DNA from 3 places in the Streptomyces sp. NPDC005963 genome. Region 1 is predicted to be linked to each of the others. Evidence: riboswitches for the same ligand, from Rfam matches in the RefSeq annotation. Region 1 holds a riboswitch; each other region holds the start of a gene.
What was found. Region 1 has a riboswitch for thiamine pyrophosphate ahead of thiC (phosphomethylpyrimidine synthase ThiC). Riboswitches for the same ligand answer to the same signal wherever they lie in the genome.

Region 1 (5,247 bases):
ATCGAGTTGGTCGCGTACGCGGACAGTCCCCATGCGCCGGCCGTCGCCGAGTGGGCGAACTTCCGGGAGACCGGGCACGCCCACGCCGTCGGGCAGTGCCTCCTGAGCCAACTCGACGACGCCGCACTCGGCGACCACCTCGACCGCCATCCCGTGCAACCCGTCACGCGGTACTCGGTCCCCGATCGCCGTGCACTCGTCGAGCGGCTCGCTGCGACGGGCCGTACGCAACCGGTGGTGGAGCGTCAGGAGTACGCCCTGGGCACGGTGTGCGCGGCCATCCCCCTGACGGTCGGGTCCGGTGCAGCCGCGATGGCCATTTCTCTACCCCTCCACCAAAAGGAACGCCTGCTCCCCGTGGTCGAACAGCTACGCAGCGGAGTCAGTGAGCTGCGCGACGCGCTGACCTTCTCTATCAGTATCTGAAAAATCACTCCTTGTAGTCCTCTAGCGTGTGCAGCACGATTACGGCAAGAGCGCCAGGGGGATCATTCCTGGCCGTTTTCGGCAGGCTTTCAGCGGGTTTCATTCACTGCGGGGTAGACGATGCGCGAGTCGGTCCAGGCCGAGGTCTTGATGAGTTTTCTTGTCTCCGAGGAGCTGTCGTTCCGGATTCCGGTGGAGCTCCGGTATGCGACGGACGATCCCTACGCTCTGCGGATGACCTTTCATCTGCCTGGAGACGCGCCTGTGACCTGGGTCTTCAGTAGGGATCTCCTACTGGACGGGGTGCTGGGTCCCAGCGGTGACGGTGATGTGCACATCGGCCCCACCGGCCCCGAGGAGTTGGCCGACATCGCCATTCGGCTCCAAGTGGGCGCGGACCGGGCCTTGTTCCACGTGAGCACGGCGCCGGTGGTGGCCTTCCTCGACCGCACCGACAAGTTGGTGCCACTGGGACAGGAGCGAACCTTCGGGGACTTCGAAGGGAATCTGGACAAGGCCCTCCAGGAGATCCTGGCCGAGGAGAACGCCGGCTGACGGCCTGTGGAGGGCGGCGGGGCACAGCGGAACCCCGACGCCTCCCCTTCGGGACCGCGCGTGCCCGACCCCGAAGGGTTGCCCGCCCCGGCTCCGGAACTACTTCTTGCGACGTCGTCCCTTGCCCCCGCGTCCCAAAGCCCCGCTTACGCCCTCGTTGCGCCGCCCTGTGGCCTCGGCCGTGCCGTCCCCGGCCGTGCGGGGAGCGCCCAGCCCGCCGGGAACACCGCCGCCCCTCTCCGTACCTCCGTCTCCGCCCGCTGCCGGGCGGTCGGATGAGACCACCAGGGCCGCGAGCGCCGTGGTTACCGGAACGGAGGCCACCAGACCGATCGATCCGATCAGTGTCCGGACGATCTCCTCCGCCACCAGTTCGCTGTTGGCGACGGTGCCCACACTGCTCTGGGCGATCGAGAAGAGCAGCAGGAGGGGCAGCGCCGCGCCCGCGTAGGCCAGCACCAGCGTGTTCACCACGGAGGCGATGTGGTCGCGCCCAATCCGGATCCCGGCGCGGTACAGCGCCCGGGGGCCCATTTTGGGATCCGCCTGGTGCAACTCCCAGACCGCTGACGTCTGGGTCACCGTGACGTCGTCGAGCACTCCGAGGGAGCCGATGATGACACCGGCCAGGAGGAGCCCGCTCATGTCGATGTGGGGGTACAGCCCGTGGATCAGACCGGTGTTGTCGTCCGTGTTGCCACTGAGGTGCGCCCAGCCGATGTAGAGCGATCCGAGCAGACCGATCAGCAGGAGCGAGATCAGGGTGCCGAGGACGGCGACCGACGTGCGGGCGGTCAACCCGTGGCACAGATAGAGGGCGACCAGCATGATCGCACTCGCCCCTACCACTGCGACGATCAGCGGATTGGACCCGGCCAGGATGGCGGGGAGGATGAACAGGGTGAGGACGGCGAAGGAGATGACCAGCGCAACCAGGGCCATCACCCCGCGCATCCGTCCCACGAGCACGACCGCGAGGGCGAAGATGCCGGCGAGCAGGGTCATCGGGAAGCTGCGGTTCACATCGATGACCGCGTACTGGAGATCGCGCGGAGCGTCCGGAGCGTACGCCACCACCACTTCTTGACCCTGCTCCAACTGCCGTGAGGCATCCGGCTGGATGACCTCGGTGAAGACGCGCCCCATGTCCTTGCCGCTGGTGATCTCGATCTTCGCCTTCTTGCACTGGCCCTGCTGGGAGTTGACCGCCTCCCGTCCTTCGGGGGTGCTGGTGTCTCCCGTCGGAGGCACCACGGCGACGTTGACGTCCTTGCAGTCGACCCGCTGCACGCTGGCCACCCTCGCCTGCTCGGTCTGTCGGTCGAACCCGACGCCGGTGCGTTCGTGACCGGGTGCGGAGCCGGGCCAGAGCATGACCAGTCCCACGACGACGGCCGTGGCGAAGGGAATCAACACGGCGGCGATCACCTTGCGGAGGTGCCGCGAGACGGGCATGGCGGGGCCGTGGCTGTGTGAGTGCCCGTGGGAGTGGCCGGACGGAGGGGCGGGGGAGGAGCGGCTCCGGGGGTGGTCGTGGCCTGAACCGTGGTCGTGCCCCGAACCGTGGTCGTGAGCGGACGGTTGGACGGGCGTGGACGGTTGGACGGGCGAGGGTGGCTGGACGGGCGCGGAGGTCCGCCCGGTGGTCTGGTGGGGCTCGTGGGAGTCCGACCAGTCCGGGAGCGGCGCGTCCGGTTGCCTGTGGTGGTGGCCCTGCGGATCAGGGACGTACGACGGGCCCCGGGAGGCGCCGTAACCGCCCTGGGCGGACGGGCGTTCGGAAACGTCCGCCGAGCTGTCGGCGGGGCCCGGGGGTTGGCCCTGCGGTTCGGGCCATGCGGGCATCGGCCGCTGACGCGGCGGGCCGGGATTCCGGGGGGATTCCGGGGTCTCCTGCGAGTGCTCCGTCGACTCCCGCGGCGGACGGTGGGACTCCGGAGAGAGCGGTCTCCACTGGGGATCGGGCCCTTGCTGGGGGTCGGACGGCGAAGAGGTCACCGACCGATCATCGCAAGAACGGCACGGGGCCTCTGTTCAGCGCGCCAGAAAGGGCGCTAGCGTGGTGGCACCTTTGCACACGCGGGAGCTCGGAGCACCGGGCTGAGAGGGCGCTGACCTCCGTAGAGCCGACTGGCCGCAGCCAGCACGGCAGTGACGGAAACCGCTGCGTCGACCGCCGAACCTGTTACCGGGTAATGCCGGCGTAGGGAGTAGGTCTCATGACCGTTCAGGATGCACGCACGCGCGCCGTCGACCAGGTCGGATCCACCGAGCCGGGCGACTCCATCGAATCCGCCGCGCCGGCCGGGCGGAAGCCGGGCTGGCACAAGGGGTACGTCGAGGGCTCGCGCCCCGACCTCCGGGTGCCCGTTCGACAGGTGCACCTCACCAACGGGAAGGACGTCACGCTGTACGACACGTCCGGCCCGTACACCGATCCCGTAGTCGACACCGACGTACGACGAGGACTGGCGCCGCTCCGGGAGAACTGGATCATCGCCCGGGGGGACACGGAGGAGTACGCGGGCCGGCCGGCCCGCCCCGAGGACGACGGACTCAAGCACACTTCGCCGCGCGGTGGGCTGAGGAATCTCGACGCGGTCTTCCCCGGTCGCCCGCGTCAGCCCCGCCGGGGGCGCGACGGGCAGCCGGTGACGCAACTCGCGTACGCGCGCCGCGGGGAGATCACTCCGGAGATGGAGTACGTCGCCATCCGCGAGAACGTTTCCCCCGAGGTCGTACGGGAGGAGATCGCCGCAGGTCGGGCGGTGCTGCCCGCCAACGTCAACCACCCGGAGATCGAGCCGATGATCATCGGCAAGCGGTTCCTGGTGAAGGTCAACGCTAACATCGGCAACTCCGCGGTCACCTCCTCCATCGAGGAGGAGGTGGACAAGATGACCTGGGCGACGCGTTGGGGCGCCGACACGGTCATGGACCTGTCCACCGGACGCAACATCCACACCACCCGGGAGTGGGTGCTCCGGAACTCCCCGGTACCGATCGGGACGGTTCCGCTCTACCAGGCCCTGGAGAAGGTCGACGGCCGGGCCGAGGAGCTGAACTGGGAGATCTACAAGGACACGGTCATCGAGCAGGCTGAGCAGGGCGTGGACTACATGACCGTCCACGCCGGGGTGCTGTTGCGGTACGTGCCCCTGACCGCGCGGCGCAAGACGGGCATCGTCTCCCGCGGCGGATCGATCATGGCTGCCTGGTGCCTGGCACACCACAAGGAATCGTTCCTCTACGAGAACTTCGAGGAACTGTGCGAGATCCTCGCCGCCTACGACGTCACCTACTCGCTCGGCGACGGTCTGCGGCCCGGGTCGATCGCCGACGCCAACGACGAGGCACAGTTCGCGGAGTTGCAGACCCTGGGCGAGCTCAACCGGATCGCCAAGCGGTTCCAGGTGCAGACGATGATCGAAGGCCCGGGTCACGTCCCCATGCACAAGATCAAGGAGAACATCGATCTGCAGCAGGAGGTCTGCGAGGAGGCCCCCTTCTACACGCTAGGTCCGCTCACGACCGATGTGGCGCCTGCCTATGACCACATCACCTCCGGAATCGGAGCGGCGATGATCGCTTGGTGGGGCACGGCGATGCTGTGTTACGTCACGCCCAAGGAGCATCTCGGTCTGCCGAATCGAGACGATGTGAAGACCGGGGTGATCACCTACAAGATCGCCGCACATGCCGCCGATCTCGCCAAGGGACATCCGGGTGCCCAGGAATGGGACGACGCGCTATCCGATGCCCGTTTTGAGTTCCGTTGGGAAGACCAGTTCAATTTGGCGCTCGATCCGGATACCGCAAGGGAGTTCCACGACGAGACGCTGCCGGCCGAACCGGCGAAGACCGCCCATTTCTGCTCCATGTGCGGCCCCAAGTTCTGCTCGATGAAGATCAGCCGCAGCATCAATGAGCAGTTCGGCGGCGATCAAGCACAAAAGACCGACGAGGAGGTCTCCGCGGGGATGCTCCAGAAGTCGAAGGAGTTCGCAGCCAGTGGCAATCGGGTGTATCTGCCCATGGCCGACTGATCGAACCGCGGGCTGACTCCGGCACGTACGGCACTGCTCGTCCGTGGGAGGACCATCCCGTGGGCTCGTGGGCTCGTGGGCTCGTGGGCTCGTGGGCTCGTGGCTCCTGGGCTCGTGGGCGGTGCCGGCCGGGGCGCCCGTTGCCGAACCGATCCTGGGCCCCCTGCCCGGAGCGTCTCCACGGGACCGGCCGTTTCACCGGCCCGTGGAGACGCCGGGC
Region 2 (5,247 bases), on a different contig from region 1:
GTGCTCAGCGCCATGGCCTGGCCGTAGTTCAGCTCTCCTGGCCGTCCGATCAGCCGTGCCACCGCGACGGGCAGGGTGGGGTGGTCGGGCCGGGCGATGAACACGGTGGCTCCGAACTCGCCCAGGGAGACGGCGAACGCGAAGCCGGCAGCGATCAGCACCGCCCGCCGCACCATGGGGAAGTCGACCTCGCGCCACACCCGGAGCGGAGAGGCACCGAGCACCGCCGCCGCCTCGCGCAGCCGCCCGTCGACGGCCCGGAGGACCGGCAGCATGATCCGTACCACGAAGGGGACTCCGACCAGGGCCTGGGCCAGCGGCACCAGGATCCAGGAAGCTCTGAGGTCCAGGGGCGGCTCGTCCAGGGTGATCAGGAAGCCGAAGCCGACGGTCACCGCGGAGACACCGAGCGGCAGCATCAGCAGTGCGTCGAAGCCCCGGACCAGCCGACCCGCCCGTCTGGTGAGCGCGGCAGCCGCGAGTCCGCCGATGAGTACGGCGATGCCGGTCGCGGCCAGCGCGTACTGGAGCGAGTTCCAGACCGCTTCGATCGGCGGAACGAGGAAGGCGGACCCGCTGTCGTCGAGGTCGCCCAACGCCCGGTAGTAGTCGAATCCATAGCCGCCCGGGGTATCGAGGGAGCGTTCCACCAGCACCGCGAGCGGGGCGATGAGCAAGAGGGCGACGGTGGTGAGCACCACGCCGAGCAGGGTCCACTGGCCCCTGCCGCGCGGCGGCCTGGCGGTGCGTGCCGGATCCACCAGCCGCAAGGTGCTCTCTCGGCGGCGCAGGGTCCGGGCGTGCACGGCGAGGACGGCACCGACCGCGACGAACTGCACCATCGTGAGCACCGCCGCCGTTCTCAGGTCCAGCAGCTGCGCGGTCTGCCGGTAGATCTCCACTTCCAGCGTGGCGTAGGAGGGTCCGCCGAGGATCTGTACGACGCCGAAGGAGGTGAAGGTGAAGAGGAAGACCATCAGGGCCGCTGCGGCCAGGGCGGGCGTCAGTGCGGGCAGGGTCACCTGCCGCCAGGCCGCGATGCGCCCGGCTCCCAGCACCCGCGCGGCCTCCTCCTGCCGGGGGTCGAGCTGGGACCAGAGCCCGCCGACGGTCCTGACGACGACGGCGTAGTTGAAGAAGACGTGGGCGAGCAGGATGGCCCAGACGGTGGCGTCCAGCCGAACGCCCCACAGTTCGTCCAGCGGTCCGCCGCGGCCCACCAGGGCGAGGAAGGCGGTGCCGACGACGACCGTGGGCAGCACGAACGGCACGGTCACCGCCGCTCGCAGCAGCCGTTTGCCGGGGAATTCCAGCCGGGCGAACACATAGGCCCCGGGCAGCGCGACGAGCAGGGTGAGCGCGGTGGAGGCGAGCGCCTGCCAGGTGGTGAACCAGAGCACCCGCTGGAGGTCGTCACGGCCGATGACCTCGCCGATCCGGGCGAACTGCCACGCTCCGCCGTCCCTGAGCCCCCGGCCGACGATGGCGGCGACCGGGTAGGCGAAGAAGACGGCGAAGAAGGTGACGGGCAGGGCCATCAGACCGAGCCGCGCGGCGGTGGCCCGCAGCTCGGTCCGACGGCCGGTCCGTGCTACTTCACGACGAGCGAGGACCACGTCTGGATCCACTGCTCCCGGTTCTTGGCGATGGTGTCGGGTGCGACGGTCTTCGGAGCGTCGATGACCTCGCCGAAGGTGGTGAACAGCTCGGGGAGCTTGGCGCCCTTGAGGACCGGATTGACGAACATGTTCAGCGGCATGTCCTCCTGGAACGTCTTGGAGACCATGAAGTCCAGCAGCGCCTTGCCGCCCGCCTCGTTCTTGGCGCCGTTCAGCAGCCCGGCGAACTCGATCTGACGGAAGCAGGTGCCGGTGGCGACACCGGTAGGGGCCGTCGTGGGCTGGGGCTTGGAGTAGAGGACCTCCACCGGCGGGCTTGAGGCGTAGGAGACGACGAGCGGACGATCGGCCTTCGCCTTCTTGCCACCGGCCGAGCCGGAGAACTCTTCGTTGTACGCCTGGTCCCAGCCGTCGACGACCTTGACGCCATTGGCCTTGAGCTTCTTCCAGTACCCGGTCCACTGGTCTTCGCCGTACTGGGCGACCGTGCCGAGGAGGAAGCCGAGGCCGGGCGACGAGGTGGCCGCGTTCTCGACGACGAGCAGGTTCTTGTACTCGGGCTTGACCAGGTCGTCGAAGGTGACCGGGGGCGCCAGCTTCTTGTCGGCGAAGTACTTCTTGTCGTAGTTGACGCAGATGTCCCCGGTGTCGACCGGGGTGACGCGGTGCTCGCCCTTGTCCAGTTGGACTTCGGCGCTCACCTGGTCCAGGCCCTTGGCCCGGTATCCGGTGAACAGCCCCTTGTCTAGGGCGCGGGAGAGCAGGGTGTTGTCGACGCCGAAGAAGACGTCGCCCTGCGGGGAGCCCTTGGTGAGGATCTCCTTGTTGAGCGCGGTACCGGCGTCCCCGCTCTTGAGGATCTTCACCTTGTATCCGGACTGCTTGGTGAAGTCGGCCAGTACGGCGTCGGACACGGCGAACGAATCGTGGGTGACCAGGGTGACCGTCTTGGACGGCTTGCCCGAGGACCCGGCGTCCTCGGTGTCCCCGTCGGTGCCGCAGGCGGCGAGCGCGGTGACGCCCAGCGCCGCGGCCAGCGCGGTGACCGTGGCCTTCTTGATGGTGTTCACTGAGAATTCCTCCTGGGGGTGGCCAGGAAGAGACGCGGCCCCACCCGCTCCCCGCGCACGAGGCGCACGAGGAATTCGGGCAGGGCGCAACAGCTTGAGTGGTGTCCGAACTCCCTACCCAGAATGACCTGGGCGAGGTTCAGAGGGTCTGCGGTCTTCTCAAACCGCACTCTCAGCGCTGTGGCGCTCCCCTGTCGGATATATGCAGATGTACGAGGCACACCTTACAAGGTCCACACCCCTCGACGGCAGGGGTCCTCGACGGCAGAGGCCCCGGGGCCGACAAAACCCCTGAACCCCCACAAGGCACTCAGCGCTCGGCTGCCGCCAGCTGACCGCACGCGCCGTCGATCTCCTGCCCCCGGGTGTCCCGGACGGTCACGGGCACCCCGTGCGCGGCGATCGCGTTGACGAAGGCCCGCTCGTCCTCGGGCCGCGAAGCGGTCCACTTGGAGCCCGGGGTCGGGTTCAGCGGGATCAGATTGACGTGGACCCGCTTGTTCTTCAGCAACCGGCCGAGGAGGTCACCGCGCCACGCCTGGTCGTTGATGTCCCGGATCAGCGCGTACTCGATGGAGACCCGACGGCCGGACTTCTCCGCGTACTCCCAAGCGGCGTCGAGGACCTCACGGACCTTCCAGCGGGTGTTGACGGGAACGAGGGTGTCGCGCAGTTCGTCGTCGGGCGCGTGCAGCGAGACGGCGAGACGGCACTTGAAGCCCTCGTCGGCGAAGCGCAGCATCGCCGGCACCAGACCGACGGTCGACACGGTGATCCCGCGCTGGGAGATGCCGAGCCCGTCCGGCTCCGGATCCGTGAGCCGACGGATCGCGCCGACGACCCGCTTGTAGTTGGCGAGCGGCTCGCCCATCCCCATGAACACGATGTTGGACAGCCGCGCCGGACCGCCGGGGACCTCCCCGTCCCGCAGGGCGCGCATTCCGTCCACGATCTGGTGGACGATCTCGGCCGTGGACAGATTGCGATCGAGGCCGGCCTGTCCTGTCGCGCAGAACGGACAGTTCATGCCACAGCCGGCCTGTGAGGAGATGCACATGGTCACCCGGTCCGGGTAGCGCATCAGCACCGACTCCACCAGCGTCCCGTCGTGCAGCCGCCACAGGGTCTTGCGGGTGGTGTCCTCGTCACAGGAGATGTGGCGCACGACGGACATCAGATCGGGCAGCAGTTCGGAGGCGAGCTTCTCCCGCGCGGCGGCGGGGATGTCGGTCCACTGGGCCGGGTCGTGCGCGTACCGGGCGAAGTAGTGCTGCGAGAGCTGCTTGGCACGGAACGGCTTCTCACCGATGGCCGCGACGGCTTCCTTCCGCTCGGCGGGCGAGAGGTCGGCGAGGTGCCGCGGGGGCTTCTTGGCTCCGCGAGGTGCAACGAAAGTGAGCTCTCCCGGGGCGGGGGCCATGAGCGGTAACTCCTCAGTGAGACGAGACCGGGCAGCCTCCGCGGGGGCGGAGCCGACAACGGTGTGGTGCGACCCGCCCAGGGGCCGCAACGGGCCGCCCCGGGGCTGCGGGGCCGAAAGGGCGCGCCGCTGCTTGAGCGGCACGCCCTTCCAGGGTAACGGGTACGCAGCCGACCGCTCCGCCGTCGCCGGATCGCCCCTCCCCGTCACTCCGCTCACTCCGCGTGGCACGGCCACGAGTGCCGCGCCCCAGGAACACAGCGGCCACGAGTCGAAGCCGTCGGCGCTGCCGTACGACCCGTCCCGTGGCCTGGGCGGTACCCCTGGAGCGCCTGGGCTCAGCCCGAGCCGACGAAGAGGACCAGGAGCAACCACACCACCGGAGCCGTCGGCAACAGCGAATCGAGCCGGTCCATGATCCCGCCGTGCCCCGGCAGGAGCGTGCCCATGTCCTTGATGCCGAGGTCCCTCTTGATCATCGACTCGCCGAGGTCACCGAGGGTGGCGCTGACCGCGACCGCGAGCCCCAGCAGCAGCCCCTGCCACCAGGCACCGCCGTCGACCAGGAACTGCATGCACAGCGCACCGGCGACCATCGCGAAGCCGACCGCGCCCAGCAGGCCCTCGCGGGTCTTGCCGGGACTGATGCGCGGCGCCAGCTTGTTCTTGCCGAACCGCCAGCCCACGGCGTACGCACCGGTGTCGCTGACGATGGTGAGCACCAGGAAGGTCAGGACCCGCTTGGCGCCGTCGTCGGCGGTGAGCATCAGCGCGACGAAGGTCGCGAGGAAGGGGACGTAGAAGGCGGCGAAGACCCCCGCGGTCACGTCCTTGAGGTAGCCGTCGGGCGGCTCGGTCATCCGCCAGACGAGGACGGCGAGCGCCGTGAGCGCCATGGCGACCCAGGCGCCCTCCGCCCCGCGCACATAGCCGGCGACGACCATCGCAGCGCCACCGATCGCAAGCGGCACCAGCGGCGCCTTGATCTGCTTGCGCTCGTCCAGGCGCGTGGTCAGCTCCCACAGCCCGACCACCACGGCGACGACGACGACCCCGACGAACACGGCCTTGACGACGAAGAGCGACGCCACGATCACGGCACCGAGCGCAACCCCGACCCCTATGGCCGCCCGCAGGT
Region 3 (5,247 bases), on a different contig from region 1:
GCACCCCGCGTCCTCCAGCTTCCGGGCCAGGATCGGATCGTCGTTCGTGTAGGGCAGTACGGTGAAACCGTCGTCGACCAGAGTTTCCGCCGCATCGAGCAATTCGACCGGATCGGGCAGCAGGGTCCGTTCGTCGGCGACGACCTCCAGCTTGATCCAGTCGGTGCCGAGGGCCTCACGGGCGAGCCGGGCGGTGAGGACGGCCTCGCCCGCGGTGAAGCAGCCCGCCGTGTTGGGCAGGACCCGGATGCCGAGTTCGGCGAGGACCGAGAGCACCGAGCCTTGGACGGTGGGATCGAGGCGGCGCATGGCCACCGTGGTGAGTTCGGTGCCGCTGGCCACGAGGGCGCGTTCCAGGACGTCGAGACTGGGCGCCCCGCCCGTACCCATGATCAGTCGGGAGGTGAAGGCGGTGTCCGCGATGAGCAGCGGATCGTCCAAGCCGGTGTCAGCGGGAGGGCCGGGAGCGTCGGTGGGGGCAGAGGCGGGTGTGGACACGGGTCAGCCTCCCTGAACAGCGGTGAGCACTTCGATGCGGTCTCCGTCGTCGAGGAGGGTCAGCTCCCAGCGGCTACGGGGCACCACGGTCTCGTTCACCGCTGCCGCGACGCCCGTCGGGGCGGCGGTGAGCTCGGCGACCAGGGCGCCCAGGGTGGTTCCGGCGGAGACTTCGCGCCTTTCGCCGTTGATGGACACCGCCACGGGGTGAGTGTTCATGCGGAGTGCTCCTGGGCGAGGGGTGCGAAACGGTGCGGGGTGAAGGGGAGCGCCTCGTCGGGCAGTACGCCGCGGACGAGCACCGAAGCCATCGCATCGGCGGTCAGCGGGGTGAGTAGGACGCCATTGCGGTAGTGCCCCGTGGCGAGCAGCAGGCCGGGCAGCGCGGTCGGGCCGAGGAGGGGGGCGTTGTCCGGGGTGCCGGGGCGCAGTCCGGCCCTGGTCTCGACGAGGGGCAGTTCGGTGATGCCGGGGACCAGTTCATGGGCGTCGCGCAGCAGTTCGTAGACGCCTCCCGCGGTGACCGTGGTGTCCCACCCCAGCTCCTCGCTGGTGGCCCCGACGACCAGTTCGCCGTCCTGCCGCGGCACCAGGTAGACGGAGCCGCCCCGCACGACCGCCCGTACGGTCCGGGACAGGAAGGGGGCGAAGGCGGCAGGCACCCGGAGGCGCAGGACCTGGCCCTTGACCGGTCGTACCGGGGGCAGCACGTGCGGCGGCACCCCGTCCAGCTCCCTGCTGAAGCTGCCGCCGGCGAGTACGGTCTGTTCGGCGCGGACCTCTTGCCCGTCGGCGAGCCGCACGCCCACCGCCCGGTCACCGCGCACGGTGAGGGACTGCGCCCAGTCGCGGTGGAAGACCACGCCGGCGCGTTCGCAGGCGGTGAGCAACGCCGAGGTGAGCCGTCGCGGGTCGACCTGGTGGTCGCCGTCCACCCGCAGTCCGCCGCGTACGCCGGGGGCGAGCATCGGTTCGAGACGTCGGCATTCGCGGCCCGAGAGCCACTGGGAGTCCAGGCCGGAGCGCTGCTGAAGGGCGTGGAGCTCCCGCAGATGGGCCCGGTCGTCGCTGTCGAGCGCCACCGCCAGGGTGCCGCAGGGGCGGTAGCCGACCTCCTGGCCGCTGCACTCCTCCAGTTCGGCGGTGAAGTCCGGGTAGCGCTGCGCGGATTCCAGATTGAGGGCGAGCAGGGTCTGCTCGCCGTAGTGGAGTTCGGTGACGGCGGCGAGCATTCCCGCCGCCACCTGGGCCGCTCCACCGCCCGGTGCAGGATCGACGACGGCGACGCCCAGACCGTGTTGGGCGGTTCGCCAGGCGGTGGCGAGGCCGATGATTCCGCCCCCGACGACGAGGACGTCGGTGCTCTTGGACGGTGCGTGCGCGCCCTGCGCTGTGGCGCGGGTGCGGGGGACGTACGGCACGGTGGGCCAGCTCCTCCCTTCGCCGGCATGACCCGGATCAGGTTCGTACGGTCGGAGGCCGGCCAGCCCCCCTCTCAGCCCGGTGCGTCCGGGCTCCCGCGAGTGCTTTACGGTGGCCACCCTAACCCCCGGCCCCAACTCGCGTCAGAGGGTCGGCCGCGCACCGCCGTGGCCGGTGCGACCGAGTGGGCCCCAGGCGCAAGGGAGCGCGGAGCATGGCAAGGTCACTCGACGGGCTCGTCCTCGCCCCGGTCGCCGATCAGGCACCGGGTCAGGTGGGCACCAGCACCCGGTTCGCGTACCACGAGCGGGACGGTCGGATCTGGGCCGAGTACGAGGGTGGCGACGTGGTCCGCGGCTATCTGGTCGGCAGTCGTGAGAATGACCGGATCGACTTCCGCTACGTCCAGCTCAAGGCCGACGGGACCACGTCGTCGGGGCACTGCGTCTCCGAGGTCGTCGACCTGCCCGACGGGCGGGTCAGATTGGACGAGACCTGGGAGTGGGAGTCGCAGGAGGGCAGCGGTACGAGCGTGGTCGAAGAGGTCCCCGCAGACGCCCTGCTTTCCTGACGTTCCGTCAGCTGTTTAGGGTGGGCATGTGAGCGAGCAGCGGACACAGCGCGTGACGGTCGTCGGTGCGGGCATGGCGGGGGTGCAGACCGCCGTCGCCCTGCGCGAGCAGGGCTTCACCGGCCCGATCACCCTGATCGGCGCCGAACCCCACCAGCCGTACGACAGACCGCCCCTGTCCAAGGCGGTTCTGCTCGGCAAGGCCGAGGACTCCGCCTTCGAGGTCGACTTCGAAGCGCTGGACATCGAACTCCGCCTCGGCGTGGACGTCACCGGAGTGCGCGCCACCGCCCGGGAACTGGACACCGAGGCCGGCCCCGTCCCCTACGACACCCTGGTCATCGCCACGGGCGCGGAGCCGATCGAACTGCCGGGCACCGAAGGCGTCCCCGGCGTCCATCTGCTGCGCACGCTCGACGACGCGGCCCGACTGCGTCCCGTCCTCGCCCGGCAGCACGACATCGTGGTCGTCGGTGCGGGGTGGATCGGGGCCGAGTTCGCCACGGCCGCCCGGGCGGCCGGGTGTGCGGTCACCGTGGTCGAGGCCGCGGACCTCCCCCTCGCCGGCGCGCTGCCCGCCGAGGTCGCGGCCCCGATGGCCGCCTGGTACGGCCAGGGCGGAGTGCAACTGCTCACCGGTACCCGGGTCGCCGGTGTGGAGGACGGCTCGGTGCTCCTGGCGGACGGGCGGCGCATCCCCGCCGGAGCCGTCGTCGTCGGCATCGGGGCCCGCCCCGCCACCGCCTGGCTCGCCGGTTCGGGGATCGCCATCGGAGCGGACGCCGCGATCGTCGCCGACGAGCACCTCCGCACCTCCCTGCCCTCCGTGTACGCCGTGGGCGACTGCGCATCCTTCCCCTCCGCGCGCTACGGCAGACGACTCCTCGTCCACCACTGGGACAACGCACTCCAAGGACCCCGGACGGTCGCGTCCAACGTGATCGCCGACGTACTCGGCACACCACCCCAGACCTATGACCCCGTGCCGTACTTCTGGTCCGAGCAGTTCGGGCGGTTCGTGCAGTACGCCGGCGACCACGCGGCTGCGGACACCGTCCTGTGGCGGGGCGACCCCGCTGACCCGGAGTGGTCGGTGCTGTGGCTGCGGCGCGGAGCTCTGGTCGCCCTGCTCGCCGTGGGGAGGCCCCGCGACCTGGCACAGGGCCGCAAGCTCATCCACAGCGGAGCGCTCCTGGTCGTCGAGCGCGCCGGCGACCCGTCGATCCCCCTGAAGGCCGCTTCCCAGTAAATCGAAATGAGCGATTCCGCAGGGCGCTGACCAGCGGTTCCCTTCCTCGGATCCCCGGATGGACGTGCTCCACGGCCGGGGTCCGGCTACCGGCTGACAGTCCCAGATGGCAGGCTTGTCCCGTGACCGAGATTGACGCAAAGATCGATGCCCTCGTGCCCGCCTGGCTCAACCTCCCCGACATCGCGGAGAAGCTCGGGGTCGAGGTGACCCGTGTGAGGCAACTGGTCAAGGAGGGCCAGCTGATCGCGGTGCGCCGCGGGGAGAACAGGGCGCTGCACGTCCCCGCCGCCTTCATCAGCGACGACAAGGTCGTGAAGGGCCTCTCCGGGACCCTGACCCTGCTGAGGGACGACGGATTCACCGACGCGGAGATGCTGGAGTGGCTCTTCACTCCCGACCCGTCGCTGCCGGGCACCCCCGCACAGGCGCTCAGCGAGAACCGCGGCACGGAGGTGAAGCGCAGAGCGCAGGCGCTCGCCGTCTAGGTCGCGCCATCACGAACGACACAGCACCCGCGGTGTGCGGCCACGTCCCAGCCCGGCCGCACACCGCCGAACTGCTCCGGGGGATCCTTATGTCCGCGACCCATGCGCCGTCGTCCGAACCGTCCACCCGGGCGGTGGCCGCCGAGCCGCTGCGCCGCGCCCTGGACGCGTCCCTGCTCTATCTGTGCACCGACGCCAGGACCCGGCAGGGGGACCTCCCCGACTTCCTCGACGCGGCCCTCTCCGGCGGCGTGGACATCGTGCAACTCCGGGACAAGGGCATGGAAGCCGCAGCGGAGTTGGAGAACCTCCGGATCTTCGCGGACGCCTGCCGCAGGCACGGCAAGCTGCTCGCGGTGAACGACCGCGCGGACGTCGCCCATGCCATCGGCGCCGACGTGCTCCATCTGGGGCAGGGAGACCTTCCGGTACCCGCTGCCCGCGCCGTCATCGGTGCCGCACCCCTCATCGGTCGCTCCACCCACTCCGCCGCCGAAGCCGCCGCCGCGGCCGTCGAGCCCGGGGTGGACTACTTCTGCACCGGCCCCTGCTGGCCCACCCCCACCAAGCCCGGGCGCCACGCCCCCGGCCTCGACCTCGTACGGCACACGGCCGCCCTCAAGACCCAGCGGCCCTGGTTCGCCATCGGGGGCATCGACGCGGGGAACCTCGACGAGGTGTTGGACGCGGGAGCACGGCGGGTCGTCGTCGTCCGCGCCATCACCGAGGCGACCGATCCGGCGGCAGCGGCGGCTGCACTCAGGGCACGGATCGTGGCCCGCGGTCACTGAGCGCAGCAGGTTTTGACCTCCACTACCTCATTACGGACAGTGTGTGTCCGATAGATGGACTCCGGTTGGGCTGCCTTCCTGGCCCCCGCTAGCCTGCGAGCATGGCCCTCGGAACATCATCGACCAGGACGGATCGCGCACTGACCGTGCGCGAACTGCTCGCCACAGGCAAGACTTCCTACTCGTTCGAGTTCTGGGCGCCCAAGACCGAAAAGGGTGAGCGCAACC

Region 2: another riboswitch for thiamine pyrophosphate. It lies ahead of ABZ348_RS27735 (thiamine ABC transporter substrate-binding protein); the one in region 1 lies ahead of thiC (phosphomethylpyrimidine synthase ThiC).
Region 3: another riboswitch for thiamine pyrophosphate. It lies ahead of thiO (glycine oxidase ThiO); the one in region 1 lies ahead of thiC (phosphomethylpyrimidine synthase ThiC).

The regions. Positions count from the first base shown of each region.
Region 1 covers NZ_JBEXVD010000005.1:176,724-181,970, forward strand. The annotation lists gene ABZ348_RS10370 (helix-turn-helix domain-containing protein) at 1-426, shown strand, start outside; gene ABZ348_RS10375 (SsgA family sporulation/cell division regulator) at 547-981, shown strand; gene ABZ348_RS10380 (YibE/F family protein) at 1,081-2,436, opposite strand; TPP riboswitch at 3,051-3,208, shown strand; gene thiC (phosphomethylpyrimidine synthase ThiC) at 3,201-5,027, shown strand.
Region 2 covers NZ_JBEXVD010000026.1:39,194-44,440, forward strand. The annotation lists gene ABZ348_RS27730 (iron ABC transporter permease) at 1-1,616, opposite strand, end outside; gene ABZ348_RS27735 (thiamine ABC transporter substrate-binding protein) at 1,592-2,689, opposite strand; TPP riboswitch at 2,783-2,892, opposite strand; gene rlmN (23S rRNA (adenine(2503)-C(2))-methyltransferase RlmN) at 3,000-4,109, opposite strand; gene ABZ348_RS27745 (phosphatidate cytidylyltransferase) at 4,448-5,247, opposite strand, start outside.
Region 3 covers NZ_JBEXVD010000004.1:322,300-327,546, reverse strand. The annotation lists gene ABZ348_RS09310 (thiazole synthase) at 1-441, opposite strand, end outside; gene thiS (sulfur carrier protein ThiS) at 502-717, opposite strand; gene thiO (glycine oxidase ThiO) at 714-1,919, opposite strand; TPP riboswitch at 1,916-2,029, opposite strand; gene ABZ348_RS09295 (hypothetical protein) at 2,135-2,491, shown strand; gene ABZ348_RS09290 (FAD-dependent oxidoreductase) at 2,565-3,740, shown strand; gene ABZ348_RS09285 (Rv2175c family DNA-binding protein) at 3,863-4,228, shown strand; gene thiE (thiamine phosphate synthase) at 4,318-5,019, shown strand; gene metF (methylenetetrahydrofolate reductase [NAD(P)H]) at 5,121-5,247, shown strand, end outside.